Regions from separate parts of the Streptomyces sp. NPDC126510 genome, predicted to be linked through region 1. Evidence: riboswitches for the same ligand, from Rfam matches in the RefSeq annotation. Region 1 holds a riboswitch; each other region holds the start of a gene.
The links. A riboswitch is a leader RNA that binds a small molecule or an ion and turns the genes downstream of it on or off. The one in region 1 is predicted to bind cyclic di-AMP.

Region 1 (6,820 bases):
ACACCGGGCAGCTCGACGTCCGGCCCCTCGAGCTTCTGGTCGGCCGCGTTGCGGAAGTCGAAGACCGTGTGCAGGCCCAGACCGGTCAGGAAGGCGGCGTCCTCCCCGGTCGCGTGGGCGAGGTGGCCACTGCGGAACAGCACGCCCTGGCGCACCCGCCGCCCGTCCACGGTCGGCAGCCCGCCCACGTCACGGAAGTTGCGCACTCCGGCCAGCTCGGGCTCGGTCGACGGGACCTGCTGTGTCACGAGGGCTCCTCCCCTTCGGCGCCGCCGGCGCGGCTCGTCGACGGGCGTCTTCCGACGATACGACATGCCTGCCTGGGGCAATGAGTTGTCCACAGGCGTTGCCCGGAACCCCCACCTCGCCCGATGATGTTGCCGCCTGGTCGCACCTGGTCGGGCTTGTTCGAATATGTGAGGGCACGATGCTGGACATCTCCGAAGACGGTCGTACCTGGGTGCTCTCCGGCCCGGCCAGCAGCTATGCCGTCCATGTCACCGACCGGGACGAGCTGCTGCACCTGCACTGGGGCCCTCGTATCGGCCTGGCCGACGCCGAGGCGCTCGCCGTCCGGCCGCTGCCGGACTACTGGCCCTTCGAGTCCCCGCTCGACGGGCGCGAGGAGTACCCGGTCGAAGGCGGCCCCCGCTTCGTCCGCCCCGCCCTGTCCGTCCGCACCGCCGGGCGGCGCGGCACCGAGTGGGCCTACGAGGGGCACGACGCCGAGGACGGCGAGTTGCGGCTCCGGTTCCGCGACGGCGATCTGGCCGTCACCCTGCACTACCGGATGCGCCCCACGGCGGATGTCGTCGAACGCTGGGTGACCCTGGACAACCAGGGGCCGGCCGTCGAGCTGCTGCGCGCCGACTCCGCCACCTGGACCCTGCCCGACCGTGACACCTGGCGCCTGTCGCAGCTGCACGGGCGCTGGGGCGCGGAGTCGCGGCTGACCCGCACCGGCCTCACCCACGGCGAGAAGGTCATCGGCAGCCGTCGCGGCCACACCTCCCACCAGCACCTGCCGTGGGTCGCCCTCGACACCGACGCCACCGAGGAGCGCGGCGAGGTCTACAGCTGCGCCCTGGGCTGGTCCGGGTCCTGGCGCATCGCCGTGGCCCAGCTCCCGGACGCGCGCGTGCAGATCACCGGCGGCGCCGGCCACGACGACTCCGGCCTGCTGATGCTCGGCACGGGGGAGTCGTACACGACGCCCGTCTTCGCCGGGCTCTTCAGCGACGGCGGCTTCGGCGGGGCGAGCCGCGCCTGGCATGCCTACCAGCGGGCGTACGTGATCCCGGACGCCGATCGGGACCGGCCCGTGCTGTTCAACTCCTGGGAGGCCACCGAGTTCGACATCTCCGAGGAGCAGCAGCGGGAGCTCGCCGAGCGGGCCGCCGCCATGGGCGTCGAGCTGTTCGTGGTCGACGACGGCTGGTTCGGGGCGCGCACCAGCGACCGGGCCGGGCTCGGCGACTGGACCCCGAACCCCGACCGCTTCCCGGGCGGGCTCAAGCCGCTCGCGGACCATGTGCACGGCCTCGGGATGCAGTTCGGGATCTGGGTCGAGCCCGAAATGGTCAACCCGGACAGCGACCTGTACCGCGCGCACCCCGACTGGGCGCAGTACCAACCAGGACGAAAGCGGACGGAATTCCGTAATCAGCTCGTCCTCAACCTCGCCCGCGAGGACGTCCGGGAGTACCTGTGGGAGCAGCTCGACGGGCTCCTCTCCGGCGCGCCGATCGACTACGTGAAATGGGACTTCAACCGCTGCTTCACCGACGCCGGCTGGCCCGACGACGCCTACCCGCAGCGGCTGTGGATCGACCACGTGCACGGCCTGTACGCCCTGCTGGACCGGCTGCGGGCCGCCCACCCGGGGGTGGCCTTCGAGTCCTGCTCGGGCGGCGGCGGACGGATCGACCTCGGTGTGCTGAGCCGCACGGACCAGGTGTGGACCTCCGACAACACCGACCCCCTCGACCGGCTCGCCATCCAGCACGGCTTCAGTCAGATCCACCCGGCGCGGGTCATGGCCGCCTGGGTCACCGACAGCCCCAACGCCATGCTCAACCACCGGGCCAGCTCGCTGCGGTTCCGGTTCGTCAGCGCCATGGCCGGGGTGCTCGGGGTCGGCGGCGACCTCACGAAGTGGACGCCGGAGGAGCTCGCCGAGGCGGCGGAGTGGGTGAGGCTCTACAAGGAGATCCGGCCCGTGGTGCAGCGCGGCGACCAATACCGGCTGCGGGCTCCGGAGGGTGGGCTGAGCGCCGTGCAGTACGTCCTCGGCGAGGAGACCGTCGTCTTCGCCTGGCTCCAGGCGCAGCGCTACGGAGAGCCCGTTCCAGCGCTCCGGCTGCGCGGCCTCGATCCGGCAGAATCGTATGAATGCCGTGAAACGGGCGAAGTTCACCGAGGGGCCGTCCTGCTTCATCACGGACTGCGGGTCGGCTTGCGCGGGGATCTGGACGCCGTGATCGTCCACCTTAAGCGGAAGTAGCCATTCTGTCCGAATGGAGAGAATTGGCGGCTTAGGGATAACGTGCCCCGATCGTAAAGGAGATGAGGTCGGGGTGCGTGACCATCGTCATATTCGTGACGATGTGCTGTCGCCATGTTCACGTAATCCCCGCAAAAACCAGGGCTGTCGAGCAATGCGGGAGATCGGTAATCCACGCTCCGTGACGGCGAATGTGGCGACGCGTCAAGAAAAACACCGTCACGGGCAACCGCAAGCTTGTCCTATTGCGTCGTGGTCGCTTACGTTCCACACCAATCCGGACGGACGCCTAATCCTGCCGCCGCCCGGAGCCCGCACACACTGACCCGAAGCACGGCAGGAGCGGGGGACCCACAGGTAAGACGCCTGTTCCGGTTCCCGGAACGGCTTGGGGTTCAGCCGCGCCCCGGCGCGGCCGGGCATCTCCAGCCCGCACCCGACAGCTCACCTCGCAGGCGACGGAGAGGAATTCGCCATGCCCGCGAAGGGTAAGCACCGCCGTCCCAAGACCCAGCGTTTCACCCGCTCCATCGCCGTCGCCGGAACCGGCGGGGCCGCCCTCGCCCTGCCGCTCATGGGGGCCACCGGCGCTCACGCCGCCACCCCGCAGTCGGCTCCGGAAAAGGCCGTCCAGTCCGCTCCGGCCGCCGGGGAAAAGGCCGCCGAAAAGACCAATGGCGCCCACACGTACACCGTGAAGGCAGGCGACTACCTCGCGAAGATCGCCGGCGAGCAGCACGTCAGCGGCGGCTGGAAGAAGCTCTACGCGGACAACCGTGACGCCGTCGGCTCCGACCCGTCGCTGATCCACCCGGGCCTGAAGCTGTCGATCGGCAAGAAGGCGGCGAGCGCTCCGAAGGCCTCGGCTCCCTCCGCGCCGAAGGCCTCGGCCCCGAAGCCGTCCGCCGCCGATGCGGCCCCGAAGGCGGAGACCGCCGCGAAGCCGGCCGCCGCCGAGAGCAACTCCAGCGGTTTCACCCTCCCGGTGACCGGTGCCACCATCGGCACCCCGTACCACATGTCCGGCAGCATGTGGTCGAGCGGCTACCACACCGGTGTCGACTTCGTCGTCCCGACCGGCACCTCCCTCAAGGCCGTCGGCGCGGGCACGGTCGTCTCCGCCGGGTGGGGCGGCGCGTACGGCAACCAGGTCGTCATCAAGCTCGCCGACGGCTACTACGCCCAGTACGCCCACCTGTCCCAGCTCTCCGTCTCGGCCGGCCAGACCGTGACCGCCGGGCAGCAGGTCGGTCTGTCGGGCGCGACCGGCAACGTGACCGGACCGCACCTGCACTTCGAGATCCGCACCACGCCGGACTACGGCTCGGACGTGGACCCGGTCGCCTTCCTGCGCTCGCACGGCGTCTCCGTCGGCTGACCCGCCGCACGACCACCTGCCTGACAGGCGGCCGAAGGCCGGACCCCGATCCCCGGGTCCGGCCTTCGGTGTGTGCGGATACCGGCGCTCGTCCCAAGGGATCGACAGGCGGCGGCAGTTGGGACAGAGTGATCACGGCCGGAGTGCAAGCGCTTTCCAGAGCCTTCCCGGCGGATCCCGAGGAGTGGTGTCACCGTGCCGACCACCCGCAGAGCGTTCGGAGCCCTGGCCGCCGGAGCCGCCCTGACGGCCCTCGCCCCCACAGCCGCCGCGCACGCCGCGTCCCCGCACCGCCGTCTCATCGCACACGACGACTTCTGCCACGGCCTCGGGCAGTGGGCGACCGAACTCCAGGGCGGCGGCACCGTCACCGCCGCACACGGCACACTGGAGATCGACGTACCCAGCGGTGCGACCGTGTGGTTCAGGAAGCGGCTCGAAGGGCCCTACGTACTCGAGTACACCGCCACCCCCGTCTCCGAGGGCGGGGCCAACGACCGGGTCTCGGACCTCAACAACTTCTGGAACGCGACCGACGTCCGCTCCCCGCGCGACCTCTTCGCGACACCACGCGGCGGAGCCCTCGACGAGTACGACCACCTCACGACCTACTACGCCGGCTACGGGGCCAACTACAACACCACGACCCGGCTGCGCCGCTACGTCGGCGAACCCGGCGTCCGGCCCCTGGTCTTCGACTACACCCAGCCGCTGCTGGTGCCGGGCGAGCCGAACCGGGTGCGGATCGTCTCCGACGGCTCCACGGTCCGATGGTGGAACAACGGCCGGCTCGTCTTCGACTACAGCGATCCGCAGCCCTACACGGGCGGCCATTTCGCCTTCCGGACCGTCTGGAGCCACTTCCGGATCACTGGGTTCCGGGTCTGGCGACTCACCCCGAAACATCCCTGACAAGCGGGGTATTCCGGAGTTGGCGAACACTTTAGGAGTGGGTTATCTCACCGCCCGTCAACCCTTCCCTACGGTCGCGTAGGTCACATTCGAAGGTGAATCATGGGCTGCTGTGGCAGACGATTCGAAGAGTGACAGCAAAGCAGAGATCGGGTCGTACGTGGCGGTGGGGGACAGCTTCACCGAGGGCGTCGGCGACCCCGGCCCCGGCGGGGCGTTCGTCGGCTGGGCCGATCGGTTCGCCGTTCTGCTCGCCGACCGCAGGCCCGAGGGCGACTTCCAGTACACCAATCTCGCCGTACGCGGAAAGCTCCTCGACCAGATCGTGGCGGACCAGGTTCCGCGGGCCGTCGGCATGGCCCCGGACCTCGTCTCGTTCTGCGCCGGGGGCAACGACATCATCCGGCCCGGCACCGACCCGGACGAGGTGGCCGAGCGCTTCGAGCGGGCGCTGGCCCAACTCACCGCCGTGTCCGGCACGGTGATGGTGACGACCGGTTTCGACACCCGTGGCGTGCCCGTGCTCAAGCATCTGCGCGGCAAGATCGCCACGTACAACGGACACGTCCGGGCCATCGCCGACCGGTACGGCTGCCCGGTGCTCGACCTGTGGTCCCTGCGCAGTGTGCAGGACCGCCGGGCGTGGGACGCCGACCGGCTGCACCTGTCGCCCGAGGGGCACACCCGCGTGGCGCTCCGCGCGGGGCAGGTGCTCGGCCTCGACGTGCCGGCCGACCCCGAGCAGGCGTGGCCTCCGTTGCCCCCGCGCGGCGTGCTCGACGTGCGGCGTGACAACGTCGCCTGGGCGCGTGAGTTCCTGGTGCCGTGGATCGGGCGCCGGCTGCGCGGGGAGTCCTCGGGCGACCATGTGACGGCCAAGGGGGCGCTGTCGCCGGACGACATCAGGATGCGGATCGCCTCGGTGGCGTGAAGGCGGCTCCTGCACGTGCGGGTCGCGCCGGTCGCGACACCGACGCGGCCCGCACGCACAGGAGTTGCGGCTTCGAGAGCGGGTCCTCCCGCTCGGCCCGGCGCGACGCGGCGTGACGGTGCTGGGTGGGGTCGGTGAGCCCCCTGGCCCCGGCGTGATCCGAAGGACACCGTCTAAGAGGCCGTCTCGATTGGTTCGTATGGACGGGGTGATGGCGCTGTGGCCCTGGTTCGCCGACCTGCCATGATCACCTCATCGTGTTCCATGACGGGTCCGGAAGGCGTGAAGGGGCCACGCCTTGGGGCGGTGGTCGCTGTCGTCCCCGATCACATCTGCACGCCTGCGAATCTCGCCGATGAGCTGCTGGTTGTCCGAGACCGGGAGGTCATCGACCGCCGGCCGGTAACGGCCCGAGGTGCCGACACCTGAGCACGGTTTCCGGCCGGGAGCCGGCGGTAGCAGATTCGGAATCGCGGTTATCCCGGCGCAGGCGAGGAAGTGTTCGGCTTTGCGCTCACGGCGACGGTGAAGGCGGCGGCACCCGGCCGGCCAGGCCACCGTCCGCTCCACGGTCCCAATGGCGGCCCCCCCAGTCGCTGCGAGGACTCGACTCCTGGCCAGCCACCCCGGGGCCGCGGCGGAGCGGTCGGCACCACCGGCTGAAACAGCTCCCACGACCCGTCCGGCACCAGGCGCTCCACCATCGCCATCACGGCCGCCGGCCCAGAGATCACGCCGGTCGAGATGAGGTCCCGACCAGCGGCTCTGGCCTGCTCGCCGTCGCGGCCGTGGACCCGCAACCCTGGGCGGACCACTTGTGCTCGCGTCGCCAGGTTCGGCTGAGAGAGGTGCGTTGGCGTGGATCATCGGGTCTCGGCCGTCTCATTCTCAGCCGCGGTGACTTCGGCCGGGCGGCGCAGCCAGCGGAGCGCGACGAGTCCGAGGACGAGATGCAGGACGCCGGCTGCCGCCGCGGCGACGTGCAGTCCAGTGAGGAAGGCGGACTTGGCGTCGGTCACGATCACTGCTGTCAGCTCAGGCAGCTGGAGTGTCTCGTCGAGGGTGGGGGCGAGGTCGGGGCCTTGGAGGCGGAACA
Region 2 (6,820 bases), on a different contig from region 1:
TGTTCACGGTCCTCACCGGCATCGGCTTCGGCATCGCCGCGCTCTCGGCGGACCGCCGGCACCTGCGCCGCTTCGCCTTCCCGCTGGGCGGGCTGCTGCTCGCGATGGGCATGCACGCGATGTGGAACGGCTCCTCGGCGTTCGGCGAGTACGGGTTCTTCGCCGTGTACGCGGCCTTCATGGTGCCGATCTTCGGGCTGCTGACGTGGCTGGTGATCTGGACGCGACAGCGGGAGCTGAAGACCGTACGGGCGGAGCTGCCCGCCTACGCCGTGGCCGGCTGGCTGACCCCGGCCGAGCCGTACGCGCTCGGCTCGATGCGGGCCCGGCGGATCGCCCGCCAGTACGCCCGGCGGCACGCGGGCAGGGCGGCGGCCCGGGAGGTGGCGCGGTACGAGGCGTACGCGACGTCCCTGGCGTTCCTGCGGCACCGGGCCCGGCGGGGCAACGCCCGGGCGGACTTCGCCGTGCGGGAGCGGGAACTGCTCGGCGAACTGTGGCGGCGCCGGGAGGTGTCCCGCCCGGCACTGGACCACGCGGCGCGGATCACTGCCCCACCGGTCCCGGTGGTGGCCCCGCCCTGGCCGGTGTACGGGGTGTACGGGTACGGCCACCAGCCGGCGCCGTACCCCGCGTACAACCCGTACCGCTCCTAGGGCCCGCTCAGGCCGAGGCCCCAGCGAGCCACTCGAACCTCGGCCCCTGGAGCACGCTCAGGCCGATGCCCGGGTGAGCCGCTCGACCTCGGTGTCCGAGAGCGTCAGCTGCCCCACGCCGACCAGAGCCGGCAGCTGCTCCACCGTCCGTGCGGAGGCGATCGGCGCCGCGACGGTCGGCTGGGCGGCGAGCCAGGCGAGGGCCACGGTGGCGACGGGAACGTCGTGGACCCCGGCGATCTCGTCGAGGGCGTCGAGAACCCGCCGCCCCCGCTCGGTCTCCAGATGCTTGGCGGCACCGCCCGCCCGGGCGCTCTCGACCGTCGTACCGGGCCGGTACTTGCCCGTGAGGAAGCCGGACGCGAGCGCGTAGTACGGAACGGCCGCGAGGCCGCTGCGCTCGGCGAGGTCCTGGAGCTCGCCCTCGTAGGTCTCGCGGGAGACCAGGTTGTAGTGCGGCTGGAGGGCCACGTACCGGGCGAGCCCCTCGCGGTCGGAGAACTCCAGGGACGCCCGCAGCCGTTCGGCGGAGATGTTGGAGGCGGCGATGTGCCGCACCTTGCCGGCCCTCACGAGCTCGTCCAGCGCGCCGATGATCTCCTCGACGGGCACGTCGGGCTGATCGAAGTGCGTGTAGTAGAGGTCGATGTAATCAGTGCGCAGACGGCGCAGGGAGGCGTCGGCGGCGGCCTTGATGTTGGCGGCGGACAGCCCCTGGAAGTCGGGGTGCTGGCTGACCTTCGTGGCGACGACGACATCGGAGCGGTTGCCGCGCGCGTCGAGCCACTTGCCGAGGATGGTCTCGGACTCCCCGCCCCGGTTGCCGTCCACCCACGCCGAGTAGACGTCGGCGGTGTCGACGAAGTTGCCGCCGGCGGCGGTGTAGGCGTCGAGGACGGCGAACGACTGGTCCTCGTCGGCCGTCCAGCCGAAGACGTTGCCGCCGAGGGCGAGGGGGAAGACCTCGAGGTCGGATGAGCCGAGCTTGCGAAGAGAAGTCATGTCGGGTTTCAACGACCGTACAGGAACACCTCATTCCGCAACGGACGCAAAACTCCCGTAAACACCGCACCGGAAAGCCGGCGGCCCTGACGTCGAGGGGTCGTCGTCAGGGCCGCCGGTGTGTCAACGCGTGCGTACCGCTTACGGGTTCAGTCCCTTGCCCCGCAGCCACGCCATCGGGTCGATGCCGCTCGCGGATCCGCCGGAGTGGACTTCGAGGTGCAGGTGCGCCCCGGTGACGTTGCCGGTGGCGCCCACGCGGCCGATCACGTCGCCGGTGCCGACCTTCTGGCCGACGCTGACGCCGATGGAGGACTGGTGCGCGTACCAGATCTCGGTGCCGTCATCGAGGGTGAGGACGGTCTTGTAGCCGTACGAGCCGTTCCACCCCGCTTCGGTGATGGTGCCGCTGTGCACGGCCTTGATCGGCGTGCCGGTCGGAGCGGCGAAGTCGAGGCCGGTGTGGTAGCCGGAGGACCAGTAGGCACCGGCCTGGCCGAAGCTGGAGGTGATGGTGTACGAGGAGGTCGGCAGCGTGAACTGCTTGGCGAGGGCGGCCAGGCGCTCGGCCTCGGCCTTCTTCTCGGCCTCCTCCTCCGCCTTCTTCTTGGCTTCGGCGGCCTTGGCCTTGGCTTCCTGCTCCGCCTTGGCGACCGCGTCCTTGGCCGCCTTCTCGGCGGCGGCAGCGGCGTCCTCGGCGGCCTTGGTCTCGATCTGTTCCTGCTGGTGCTCGACCTGCGCCATGATCCGGGCACGCAGCGCGTCACCGGCGCCGGCGCGGGCGCCGGACGTGCCCTTCGCGGTGTCCGCGGTGGCGGTGCCGAGGCTGCTGAGCGGGGTGGCGGAACCTTCGGGGGTGTCGTCGTCCGAGATGAGGGAACCCACAGAGGGCAGGTCCGGCACGGAGATGGACACCGGGGGCTTGCCGGTCTGGGCACTGGCCATGCCGCCGGCACCCACGGCGGCTATGACGCCGACGCCCAGGACGGTGGAGCTGCGGGCGAGGCCTCCGCCGCGCTGCTTGGTGACGCGATGCCGGCCGCGGACGGGACGGATGGACTCCTCGGTGGGGTTCCACTCCTGGAACGGGCCCTCGTCGGTGCGCTGACCGCCGTAGCCGAAGGTGTCGGTGTCGCGCTTCGGCGCGTACGGGGCCGTGGGGGCAGGCCGGTTGGACGCCACGTGGGCGTACTCCTTTCCTTCCTTCTCGCCTACCGGGTTAGCTGACGGGTTCGGAGCAGGAAGGTCTCCTACGCGCGTATACCGGCCGTGCTCGCACGGTGGTGTACGCCCGATTCACCCCAAGTGGTGGTTCCCCGGTTCCCTTTCGGGATTCGGCGCGTGCGCACGGAGCCGCCTTCTGTGACGGCTGGGACGACCGCGCTGCGTTATCGAACGTTAATGGAGGCGCGAGGGGTATTCCAGCGATTCCACTTGATCATTAACCTTTTTCGCGCGGACTTACCTGCCATGACCGGCTTAAAACGGGCGAGTTGACCGCCCCGCAAGTGACTGACGAGTATTGACGATGTGTCAGTTGTTATGCGGAACGGGGTGGTTCGCTCACCGACCGTAATGACGTACCGGCACATGCACCGAGGGCCGGAATCCTTTCGGATTCCGGCCCTCGGCCTTCAGTAGCGGGGACAGGATTTGAACCTGCGACCTCTGGGTTATGAGCCCAGCGAGCTACCGAGCTGCTCCACCCCGCGTCGTTGTGTCACCAGTGTACGCCATCCGCGGGACCGCTCGCACACACCCGCCGGTCCGGCCCGCGCTCAGCGCAGCAGGTGGCGGTTCGGGGCCTTGGCCTGCTCCTCGTACTCCGGGAGGACGAGGACCTCCACCCCCTGAGCCGCCAGGAGGCCGCTGCCGTCGGCGTCCGTCACGAAGGTGTCCGGCTCGCGCCAGGCCGTGACGACCCGCCGGACCCCCGCGTCGAGGATCAGCCGGGCGCAGGGTGCGGGGCGGGAGGCACGGCGGGCGCACGGCTCCAGGCTGCTGTACACCGTCGCGCCGGGCAGGCGCGGATCGGCCGGATCGAGCTTCGCGAGGGCCGCCTCCTCCGCGTGCACCACCGGGTCGCCTCCCTCGCGGGAGTGGCCGCGGGCCAGTTCCGTGCCGTCGGCGGCCACCACGACCGCACCCACGCTGAACGCCGTGTCCGACGGCGGACAGCGCTCGGCCAGTTCACAGGCGCGGGCCAGCCAGTGGTGGTCGGCGGCGGCGGGCAGGGAGCCGGCGCCCGGGGCGGTCGGCTCGTAGCGCATCAGGACGACGTCCTCGATCCGCCGTGACTCCAGCAGCCGGAGCCGGCCGCCCTGGTAGCCGCCGGGGCCGAAGAGGCGGGGCGCCCGGGGGTCGCCCACGAAGAGCGGGGCGAGGACCAGCTGGAGTTCGTCGGCGAGACCCTGGGTGAGGAGCTGGGTGTGGATCAGGCCGCCACCCTCGACCATGAGCCGTTCCACGCCCCGGACGTCGTGCAGGTGTGTCAGCAGCCGACGCCAGTCCAGCTCGGTGCCGAGCGGGACCACGTCGGTGGCGAGACCCAGGGCACGGGCGCGTTCGGCTCCCCGGTCGGTCGTGTAGAGGACCTTGTCGCCGCCGGTGTGCCAGAAACGGGCGTCCGGGTCGAGGTCGCCGGATCCACTGACGGTGACCTTGAGGGGGTACTCGGGCTTGCCCGCGGCCGTGCGGGCGGACCGGCGCTGTTCCGAGTTCACCAGCAGGCGCGGGTTGTCGGCACGGATGGTGCCGGCGCCGATCAGGATCGCGTCGACGGAGGCCCGCACCTCGTCGACCCGGACGAAGTCGGCCGGGCTGGACAGGAGCAGGCGGTCGGGCCCGGTGTCGTCCAAGTAGCCGTCGAGGGAGACGGCGGCGGACAGCAGGACGTACGGGTGAGGCATCGACGCTCCGCGGCTGGTCGGGACGGCTGGACGGGACAGGGCTTGGTTCAAGTTTGAAACAAACCTACACTGGCGGCATGACGACTCGCTGGCTCACCCCCGAGGAGCAGCGCGCCTGGCGCGCCTACATGGCCGCCTCGCTGCTCCTGGAGGACGCGATCGACCGGCAGCTCCAGCAGGACGCCGGCATGCCGCACCTTTATTACTCCATCCTGTCCGTCCTGTCGGAGTCCCCCGAGCGGCGACTGCGCATGACCGATCTCGCGGAGCGGCTGAAGATCACGCGCAGCCGGCTGACGTACGCGGTCACACGGCTGGAGAAGGACGGCATGCTGCGGCGCGAGGCCTGCAGGTACGACAAGCGGGGCAGCATCGCGGCGCTGACCGACGAGGGTTTCGCCGTGCTGGAGCGCGCGGCGCCCGGGCATGTCGCGACCGTGCGGAGCTCTCTGTTCGACCGGCTCAGCGAGGAGCAGGTGGGCCAGCTGGAGGAGATCTCCGCGGCGATCGCACAGGGCCTCCAGGAGGACGGGGCGCGGGCGGCGGCGGACGAGGTGCCGTGGCGGCGGAGGTCGTCGACGGCCTGTTCGTGACGAGCGTCACACAAGGCCGGATTGCCGTTGCTTCAAATTTAAAGCACGAGTAGGGTTCCGATCGTGGATCTGCTTCAAATCTGAAGCAGACGGCTGTGCAGCCGAACAGGAAACGGAACCCGGAGGCCCCGCATGCCCGACACCCCCGCCGTCATCGCCACCCCGCGCTCCCGCGTCCGGGTCCCGCTGCGTTTCCACGACGGCTACGAGGCGGACGCCGAGCTCGTCACCTTCCACGGGCTGGCCGACGGCCAGGAGCACGTGGCCGTGGTCCTCGGCGAGCCCGGCCCGGTCCCGCTGGTGCGGCTGCACTCCGAGTGCCTGACCGGGGACGTGTTCGGTTCCGCCCGCTGCGACTGCGGCCCGCAGCTGCGGGAGGCTGTCGAGAGCATCGCCGAGCGCGGCGGAGTGCTGCTCTACCTCCGCCAGGAGGGCCGCGGCATCGGCCTCTACAACAAGCTCGACGCGTACGCCCTGCAGGACCAGGGGCTCGACACGTACGAGGCGAACGCGGCGCTGGGGCTGCCGGAGGACGCCCGTGACTACACGGCGGCGGCCCAGATGCTCCGGGCCCTGGGCATCGGCGAACTGGACCTGCTCTCCAACAACCCCGACAAGGCGGCCCAGTTGCGAGGCCTGGGGGTCGCCGTCCGCGAGCGGATTCCCACGGGCGTCTTCACCACCGCCCACAACGTCCGCTACCTGCGGGCGAAAGTCCTCCAGACCCAGCACACACTGCCGCTCGCCGCGCTGGCGGAGCTCAACGCCGGCTGAACGGTCACCGGTCCGGCCGGGCACGGAACCGGACTGCTTGTCCCTCGCTTCCTCGGGTACAGCCTTTGCAAGAGGGTGACCTCATCAATACCCGGAGCTTTTTGGAAGTGACCGTTCGTGACCGATCTCGGCGGCCCCGGCAATAACCACCGGGGGAAGGGACCGGGCGAGGGCCCGGAGGCCGTCGCAGCGCGGATCGCCGATGCCGTGGAGAGTCTGGCGGAGCTGTGGTCGATCGCCGCCCAGGAGGCGTCCCTACGCCTGTCACCGCACCAGTTGCGGGCACTGCGCACCGTGCAGGCGGCGCCCGGCCTGAACCTGACGGCCCTCGCGGACGGCCTGGACATCGGCCTCCCCACGACCAGCCGCCTCTGCGACCGCCTGGCGGCAGCGGGCCTCCTGGAGCGGGCCCCGCACCCCGACTCCCGCCGCGAAGTACAACTGTGGCTCACATCACACGGGCAGCACGTCCTGTGCGATGTCGCCGACCGCCGCACCCAAGCCCTGGCCACAGCCCTGGCGGCGATGGAACCGGCCGAACGGTCGGCGCTGAGCAGGGGGTTGCGAGGGTTCCTGGCAGCGCGGGACACGGTGGTACCGGGCGTCGACGGGGCAGAGTGAGTGCCGGGAAGCGTCGGACGGCGAGCTTCACAGGCCACCGGTGAGCCCTGGCAGTGCAGCCGCACCGCTCGCCGACACCGGAACACCGGCGGGCCCCCGAACTGTCCCGGCACATGCAACCGGCGGTTCGCCGCAACCCGTTCAGACCTCTGAGCCGTGCCGGCGCTTCACCGCAACGCCCTCAGGCCCCCGAGCCGTGGCGGCTCACGCCGCCTGCGGTGAGGACCGCCACGCAGGTGTCGTCCCGGACCGGGCGGGCCGCGCT
Region 3 (6,820 bases), on a different contig from region 1:
AGGGTGCGGCCGCAGGCCCTCGGCGAGGCACGCGTCGTAGGTGAGCAGGCCGAGCGACTCGGAGTTGCCGAGGATCGCCACTCTGGGTCCTGCGGGCAGGGGCTGGCGGTCGAGCAGCAGGCCCGCGTCCACCAGCTCGGTGATCGTGTCGACGCGGATGACTCCGGCCTGCCTCAGCAGCGCCGACACCGTCGCGTGCGGGAGCCGGGTCGCCCGTACGGCGTGCCCCTGGGGGGCGGCGCCGTGCCGCGCGCCCTGGACGACGACCAGGGGCTTGGCCGCGGCGGTCCGGCGGGCGAGGCGGGTGAACTTGCGGGGATTGCCGATGGACTCCAGGTACATGAGGACGACGTCGGTGTCGGGGTCCTCGTACCAGTACTGCAGGACATCGTTGCCGGAGACGTCGGCGCGGTTGCCGGAGGAGACGAAGGTGGAGACGCCGGTCACGCCCGTGACGCCGCCGCCGCGCCGGTGCAGCCGGGAGAGCAGGGCGATGCCGATGGCGCCGGACTGGGCGAACAGGCCGATCCGGCCGGGGCGCGGCACCTCGGGGGCGAGGGAGGCGTTGAGCCGTACCCGTGGGGAGGTGTTGATGATGCCGAAGGCGTTCGGGCCGATGATCCGCATGCCGTACGTGCGCGCGTGCCGCACGAGTGCGCGCTGGCGTTCGCGCCCCTCGGGGCCACTCTCGGCGTACCCGGCGGAGACCACGACCAGGCCCTGCACGCCGTGTTCGCCGCACTCGGTGACGACCTCGGGGACGTGCTCGGCCGGGACGGCGACGACGGCGAGGTCCACGGGGCCGTCGATGTCCCGCACCGAGCGGTGGGCGCGCACCCCGTCGAGCTCCTTCTGCTCCTCGGGAAGGGCCTTGTTCACCGCGTAGAGGCGGCCGGTGTACCCGGCGTCCCTGATGTTCCCGAGGACGCTGCGGCCCACGCCGCCCGGTGTGCGGCCGGCGCCGATCACGGCGACCGAGCCGGGGGCGAGCAGCCGCTGCACGGACCGTGCCTCGGCGCGGTGTTCGCGGGCGTACTGCACGGCCAGGGAGCGGTCGGTGGGTTCGAGGTCGAACTCGAGACGGACGACACCGTCCTCGAAGCTGCGCTTCTGGGTGTAGCCGGCGTCCGTGAACACCTTGATCATCTTGGTGTTGGCGGGCAGCACCTCGGCGGCGAAGCGGCGGATGCCGCGCTCGCGGGCGACGGCGCCGATGTGTTCGAGCAGCGCGGAGGCGACCCCGCGGCCCTGGTGGGCGTCCTGCACGAGGAAGGCGACCTCGGCCTCGTCGGCGGGTGCGGACGCGGGCGTTCCGTCCGCGCCGATCCGGTCGTAGCGTACGGTGGCGATGAACTCGCCGCCCACTGTGGCCGCGAGTCCCACCCGGTCCACAAAGTCGTGGTGCGTGAAGCGGTGGACGTCCTTGGCGGACAGGCGAGGGTACGGCGCGAAGAAGCGGTAGTACTTCGACTCGTCGGAGACCTGCTCATAGAAGCTGACCAGGCGATCGGCGTCATCAACGGTGATGGGCCGGATGCGCGCGGTACCCCCGTCGCGCAGCACCACGTCGGCTTCCCAGTGGGCGGGATACTCGTGCCGGTCCGGCGAGGTCTGCATGGGCCCCAGAGTACGGCTAGCGCCTGACAGCGGCGCGAGGCAGTCTGTGGAGGGCGTCAGTCGGGTCGAGGCCGCGATCCGACGGCACCCCGGGAGTGGAACGCGAGGACCGCTCCGGGAGGGCTTCACGATATGGGAAACTGGTCTAGACAACCCTGAAAACCGAAGGGCAGCAACACATGGCTGAGCGCCGCGTCAACGTCGGCTGGGCCGAGGGTCTCCACGCCCGCCCCGCCTCCATCTTCGTCCGAGCCGCCACGGCCGCAGGCGTCCCGGTGACGATTGCCAAGGCTGACGGCAACCCCGTCAACGCGGCCTCCATGCTGGCCGTCCTGGGCCTCGGCGCCCAGGGGGGCGAGGAGATCGTCCTCGCCTCCGACGCCGAGGGCGCGGACGCCGCCCTCGACCGGCTGGCGAAGCTGGTCTCCGAGGGTCTCGAGGAACTGCCCGAGACCGTCTGATGTCCCGAGCGCCCGATGCGGCGCACAGCGAAGGGCTCGTCCGAATTCACCGGGCGGGCCCTTCGCCATTTCCGGGCCATTCCGGGCAGGAATTCCCGTGTCCGGGCAGCAGAAATAGGCCCCCGAGAATTCATCTCTCTTTGTATACGGCTGTCGTGTTAATGCCGCAGGCTCGCCGTGTTTACGGGATGTTGCGAGTTCCTCACACGGTCGGCGCGTTCCTCCGCGGAGCCGAGGCGCAGACGGTGCGCGCCGGTCGCGCGCTCGGTGTGCAGCGCCGTGACCGCCCGGGCGCGCTCGCCGTCCCCGCGCGCCACCGCGTCCACGATCGCTCCGTGCTCCGCCCAGGACTCCACCGGGCTGAGCGGCGCCTGCACGGCGTACATCCACGTGATCTTGTGGCGGAGCTGGGTGAGCATCGAGGTCAGGGCGGGGCTGCCGGAGGCCTGGGCGAGCGTCTCGTGGAACCAGGCGCCGAGGGAGCGCAGGTCGTCGCTGTTGCCGCGACGGGCCCGGTCCTGGCCCAGCCGGACCAGTCCGCGCAGGACCTTCAGATGCGCCTCGGTGCGGCGCTGGGCGGCGCGGGCCGCACCGAGCGGCTCCAGGAGCATCCGCATCTCCAGCAGGTCGCCGGCCTCCTGCTCGGTGGGTTCGGCCACGCACGCGCCCGCGTGCCGGCGGGTCACCACGAAGCCCTCGGCCTCCAGCGTGCGCAGCGCCTCCCGGACGGGCACCCGCGAGACGCCGTAGCGGCGGGCGAGGAGTTCCTCGGTGAGCCGGCTGCCGCGTGCGTGGACACCCGCGACGATGTCGTCCCGGATGGCGGTGCACACCGAGTGCGCGGGAATACGCATGACCGACCTCCGCTTAATCCCCGTGAAACGCCGGCGAGCGGCGCGTGATTCTGTGACTCTATTGCAATGAGCCGGAATTTCCGACGGCAGGCGGGAATCCAGGGATATTTTTTGGACAGCGGGCATCCGGCGGCACCTCACGGGTCATCCGGCGGGCGTCCGGAAAACACCGAAAGCCCCGGCTCGGGGAGCCGGGGCTTCGGAAACGGTGGAGGGTCCGGGTCAGACGCCGACGCCGTGCGAGCGGAGGTAGGCGACCGGGTCGATGTCCGAGCCGTACTCGGGGCTCGTACGCGCCTCGAAGTGCAGGTGCGGGCCGGTGACGTTGCCGGTCGCGCCGGACAGGCCGATCTGCTGACCGGGGGTGACCTTCTGACCCACCGAGACGCCGATGGAGGACAGGTGGCCGTACTGGGTGTACGTCCCGTCGTTCATCTTGATCACGATGTTGTTGCCGTAGGAGCCGCCCCAGCCGGCCTCGACGACCTCGCCCATGCCGACCGCGTGGACGGAGGTGCCGGTGGCGGCGTGGAAGTCCACGCCGGTGTGGCTGCCGGAGGACCACAGGCCGCTGCTGGCCTTGTAGCCGGTGGAGACGTACGAGCCGGAGATCGGGGCCACGTAGGCGTTGAGGCGCTTGCGCTCGGCCTCGCGGGCGGCGCGCTCCTTGACCTCGCGGGCCTTCTCGGCCTCCGCCTTGGCCTTCTCCGCCACCTCGGCGGCCCGCTTGCGGGCGGCCTCCTCGGCCTTCCGCTTGGCGGCGGCCTCTTCGGCGGCCTGCCGCTGCGCGACGGCCTGGGCGTCGATCTGCTGGGCCACGGTGTCACCCATGGTGACGACCGGGGTGAGGCCGGTCTGCTCGGCGCTGGGCTCGGCGGCGAAGGCCGCGGGGGCCGCCACGGTGCCGATCACGCCGGTGGTGGCGAGGGCCGCGACACCCGCCGCGCGGGCGGTACGGCGCTGGATCCTGCTGGGACGACGGTGCTTCCCGGTGGCGCGAGTGAACGCCATGTGGTGGCTGGTCCTTTCCTTCCCTCTCGCCTACCGGGTTAGCTGACGGGTTCGGAGCAGGAAGGTCTCCTACGGACTCCCTCGCGGCACGCGCGGGCGTCCGATTCACCCCAGGGACTGCGATGGGTCCCCGGCTCCCCTGGCTCGCGCCGTACGGGGACTCGGCGATGACTGTCCGGTGCCGCGGGTGCGGCGCACTGCCTGACGAACAGCCCGGACGACGCTAAGCGGCGCCACTTTCAATTCCCAAACGGATCCCAGCTTTTGTAGCGCATCCCACAGGGCAGACAGGCAACTCCCATCCCAATTCGGGCATAAAGGGGCCCTGGTGCCTTCGAAGACATCCAGGGCCCCTCAGCGCGCGTGCCGCTACTCGGCGGCGACGACGCTGACTTCGCCGATGCCGAGGGCCTCGACAGGCGCCTTGATCTGCGCCGCGTCACCGACGAGGACGGTCACCAGCCGGTCCACCGGGAAGGCGCTGACGGCCGCCGCGGTGGCCTCCACCGTGCCGGTCGCGGCGAGCTGCCGGTACAGCGTGGCCTGGTAGTCGTCGGGCAGATGCTGCTCGACCTGGTCGGCCAGCGTGCTCGCGACGGCCGCTGCCGTCTCGTACTTCAGCGGCGCGACGCCGACCAGGTTCTGCACGGCGACGTCCCGCTCGGCGTCGGTCAGCCCCTCAGCGGCGAGGGTACGCAGCACCGTCCAGAGGTCCTCCAGAGCGGGGCCGGTGTTGGGCGTGTCCACGGAGCCGCTGATGGCGAGCATCGCCGCACCCGTTCCGTCGGGGGCGGACCTGAGGACCTGGCCGAACGCCCGTACGCCGTAGGTGTAGCCCTTCTCCTCGCGCAGGACGCGGTCCAGGCGCGAGGTGAGCGTGCCGCCGAGGCAGTACGTGCCGAGCACCTGCGCGGGCCACACGCGGTCGTGCCGGTCCGGGCCGATCCGGCCGATCAGCAGCTGCGTCTGGACCGCGCCCGGGCGGTCCACGATGACGACCCGGCCGGTGTCGTCGGCGGTCACCGGCGGCACGGGCCGCGGCTCGGCCGGGGAGCCCGTCCAGGCGCCCAGCGTGTCCCCGAGCAGGGCGTCGAGGTCGATGCCGGTGAGGTCCCCGACGACCACGGCGGTGGCCGTGGCCGGGCGGACGTGCTTCTCGTAGAAGGCGCGTACGGCCGCGGAGTCGATGGCGGCGACGGTCTCCTCGGTGCCCTGCCGCGGCCGCGACATGCGCGCGTCCGCCGGGAACAGCTCCTTGGAGAGCTCCTTGGCGCCCCGGCGGGACGGGTTGGCCAGCTCGTGCGGGATCTCGTCGAGACGGTTGGCGACCAGCCGCTCGACCTCGCTGTCGGCGAACGCGGGGGCCCTCAGGGCGTCGGCGACCAGTCCCAGTCCCTTGGTGAGCCGGGAGGCCGGCACCTCCAGACTGAGCCGGACGCCGGGGTGGTCGGCGTGCGCGTCGAGGGTGGCGCCCGCGCGCTCCAGCTCGGCGGCGAAGTCCTCGGCGGAGTGCTTGTCGGTGCCCTCGGAGAAGGCCCGGGCCATGATCGTGGCCACACCGTCGAGGCCGGCGGGCTCGGCGTCCAGGGGGGCGTCGAGCAGCACCTCCACAGCGACGACCTGCTGGCCGGGGCGGTGGCAGCGCAGCACCGTGAGGCCGTTGTCGAGCGAGCCGCGCTCGGGGGCCGGGAAGGCCCACGGCTTGGCGTCGCCCGCCTGCGGCCGGGGGTGGAAGTCCATCGTGGCGAGCTCGGTCACCGGGCCGCCTCCTCGTTCTCGTCCTGGTCGGCGGGGGCTTCGGGGGCGGTCGGCTCGTAGACGAGCACCGCGCGGTTGTCGGGCCGCAGGCGGGCCTTGGCGACCTCCTGGACCTCCTCCGGCGTGATCTCCAGCACGCGCTGGACGGCGGTCAGGGCGAGCTGCGGGTCACCGAACAGCACGGCGTACCGGCACAGTTCGTCGGCGCGGCCCGCGACCGTACCGAGCCGGTCCAGCCACTCGCGCTCCAACTGGGCCTGGGCGCGCTCCATCTCCTCGGCCGTGGGGCCCTCCTCGGCGAACCGGGCGAGCTCCTCGTCGATGGCGGTCTCGATGACCGGGACCTCCACGTCACCGGACGTCTTCACGTCCAGCCACCCCAGGGAGGGTGCCCCGGCGAGCCGCAGCAGGCCGAAGCCGGCCGCCACGGCCGTACGGTCGCGGCGCACGAGCCGGTTGTACAGGCGGGAGGACTCGCCGCCGCCGAGGACGGTGAGGGCCAGGTCGGCCGCGTCGCACGCGCGCGTGCCGTCGTGCGGCAGCCGGTAGGCGGCCATCAGGGCACGGGCCGGGACCTCCTCCTCGACGACCTCGCGCAGCTGGTCGCCGATGGTCTCCGGCAGCGAGCCGTCGCGCGGGGCGGGCTTGCCGTCGTGGCCGGGGATGGAACCGAAGTACTTCTCGACCCAGGCGAGGGTCTGCTCCGGGTCGATGTCGCCGACCACGGAGAGCACGGCGTTGTTCGGCGCGTAGTAGGTGCGGAAGAAGGCGCGCGCGTCCTCCAGGGTCGCCGCGTCCAGGTCGGCCATCGAGCCGATCGGGGTGTGGTGGTAGGGGTGGCCCTCCGGGTAGGCGAGGGCGGTCAGCTTCTCGAAGGCGGTGCCGTAGGGGACGTTGTCGTAGCGCTGGCGGCGCTCGTTCTTGACGACGTCGCGCTGGTTCTCCATCGACTCGTCGTCGAGCGCGGCCAGCAGCGAGCCCATGCGGTCGGCCTCCAGCCAGAGGGCGAGCTCCAGCTCGTGGGCGGGCATGGTCTCGAAGTAGTTGGTCCGCTCGAAGCTGGTGGTGCCGTTCAGCGAGCCGCCGGCACCCTGGACGAGCTCGAAATGACCGTTGCCC

Region 2: another riboswitch for cyclic di-AMP. It lies ahead of ABTX60_RS15605 (M23 family metallopeptidase); the one in region 1 lies ahead of ABTX60_RS09805 (M23 family metallopeptidase).
Region 3: another riboswitch for cyclic di-AMP. It lies ahead of ABTX60_RS31595 (M23 family metallopeptidase); the one in region 1 lies ahead of ABTX60_RS09805 (M23 family metallopeptidase).

What each region holds. Positions count from the first base shown of each region.
Region 1 covers NZ_JBEORR010000006.1:84,104-90,923, reverse strand. The annotation lists gene ABTX60_RS09815 (tyrosine-protein phosphatase) at 1-248, opposite strand, end outside; gene ABTX60_RS09810 (alpha-galactosidase) at 428-2,503, shown strand; cyclic di-AMP (ydaO/yuaA leader) riboswitch at 2,820-2,974, shown strand; gene ABTX60_RS09805 (M23 family metallopeptidase) at 2,979-3,881, shown strand; gene ABTX60_RS09800 (DUF6250 domain-containing protein) at 4,077-4,793, shown strand; gene ABTX60_RS09795 (SGNH/GDSL hydrolase family protein) at 4,906-5,724, shown strand; gene ABTX60_RS43210 (hypothetical protein) at 5,968-6,153, shown strand; gene ABTX60_RS09785 (MFS transporter) at 6,588-6,820, opposite strand, start outside.
Region 2 covers NZ_JBEORR010000009.1:297,452-304,271, reverse strand. The annotation lists gene ABTX60_RS15615 (PrsW family intramembrane metalloprotease) at 1-656, shown strand, start outside; gene ABTX60_RS15610 (aldo/keto reductase) at 714-1,658, opposite strand; gene ABTX60_RS15605 (M23 family metallopeptidase) at 1,800-2,840, opposite strand; cyclic di-AMP (ydaO/yuaA leader) riboswitch at 2,852-3,008, opposite strand; tRNA gene ABTX60_RS15600 (tRNA-Met) at 3,297-3,370, opposite strand; gene ABTX60_RS15595 (dihydrofolate reductase family protein) at 3,437-4,567, opposite strand; gene ABTX60_RS15590 (MarR family winged helix-turn-helix transcriptional regulator) at 4,645-5,160, shown strand; gene ABTX60_RS15585 (GTP cyclohydrolase II) at 5,293-5,934, shown strand; gene ABTX60_RS15580 (MarR family winged helix-turn-helix transcriptional regulator) at 6,052-6,555, shown strand; gene ABTX60_RS15575 (SpoIIE family protein phosphatase) at 6,737-6,820, opposite strand, start outside.
Region 3 covers NZ_JBEORR010000027.1:41,753-48,572, reverse strand. The annotation lists gene ABTX60_RS31610 (bifunctional acetate--CoA ligase family protein/GNAT family N-acetyltransferase) at 1-1,617, opposite strand, end outside; gene ABTX60_RS31605 (HPr family phosphocarrier protein) at 1,797-2,078, shown strand; gene ABTX60_RS31600 (GntR family transcriptional regulator) at 2,237-2,932, opposite strand; gene ABTX60_RS31595 (M23 family metallopeptidase) at 3,155-3,943, opposite strand; cyclic di-AMP (ydaO/yuaA leader) riboswitch at 3,956-4,120, opposite strand; gene ABTX60_RS31590 (M16 family metallopeptidase) at 4,313-5,701, opposite strand; gene ABTX60_RS31585 (M16 family metallopeptidase) at 5,698-6,820, opposite strand, start outside.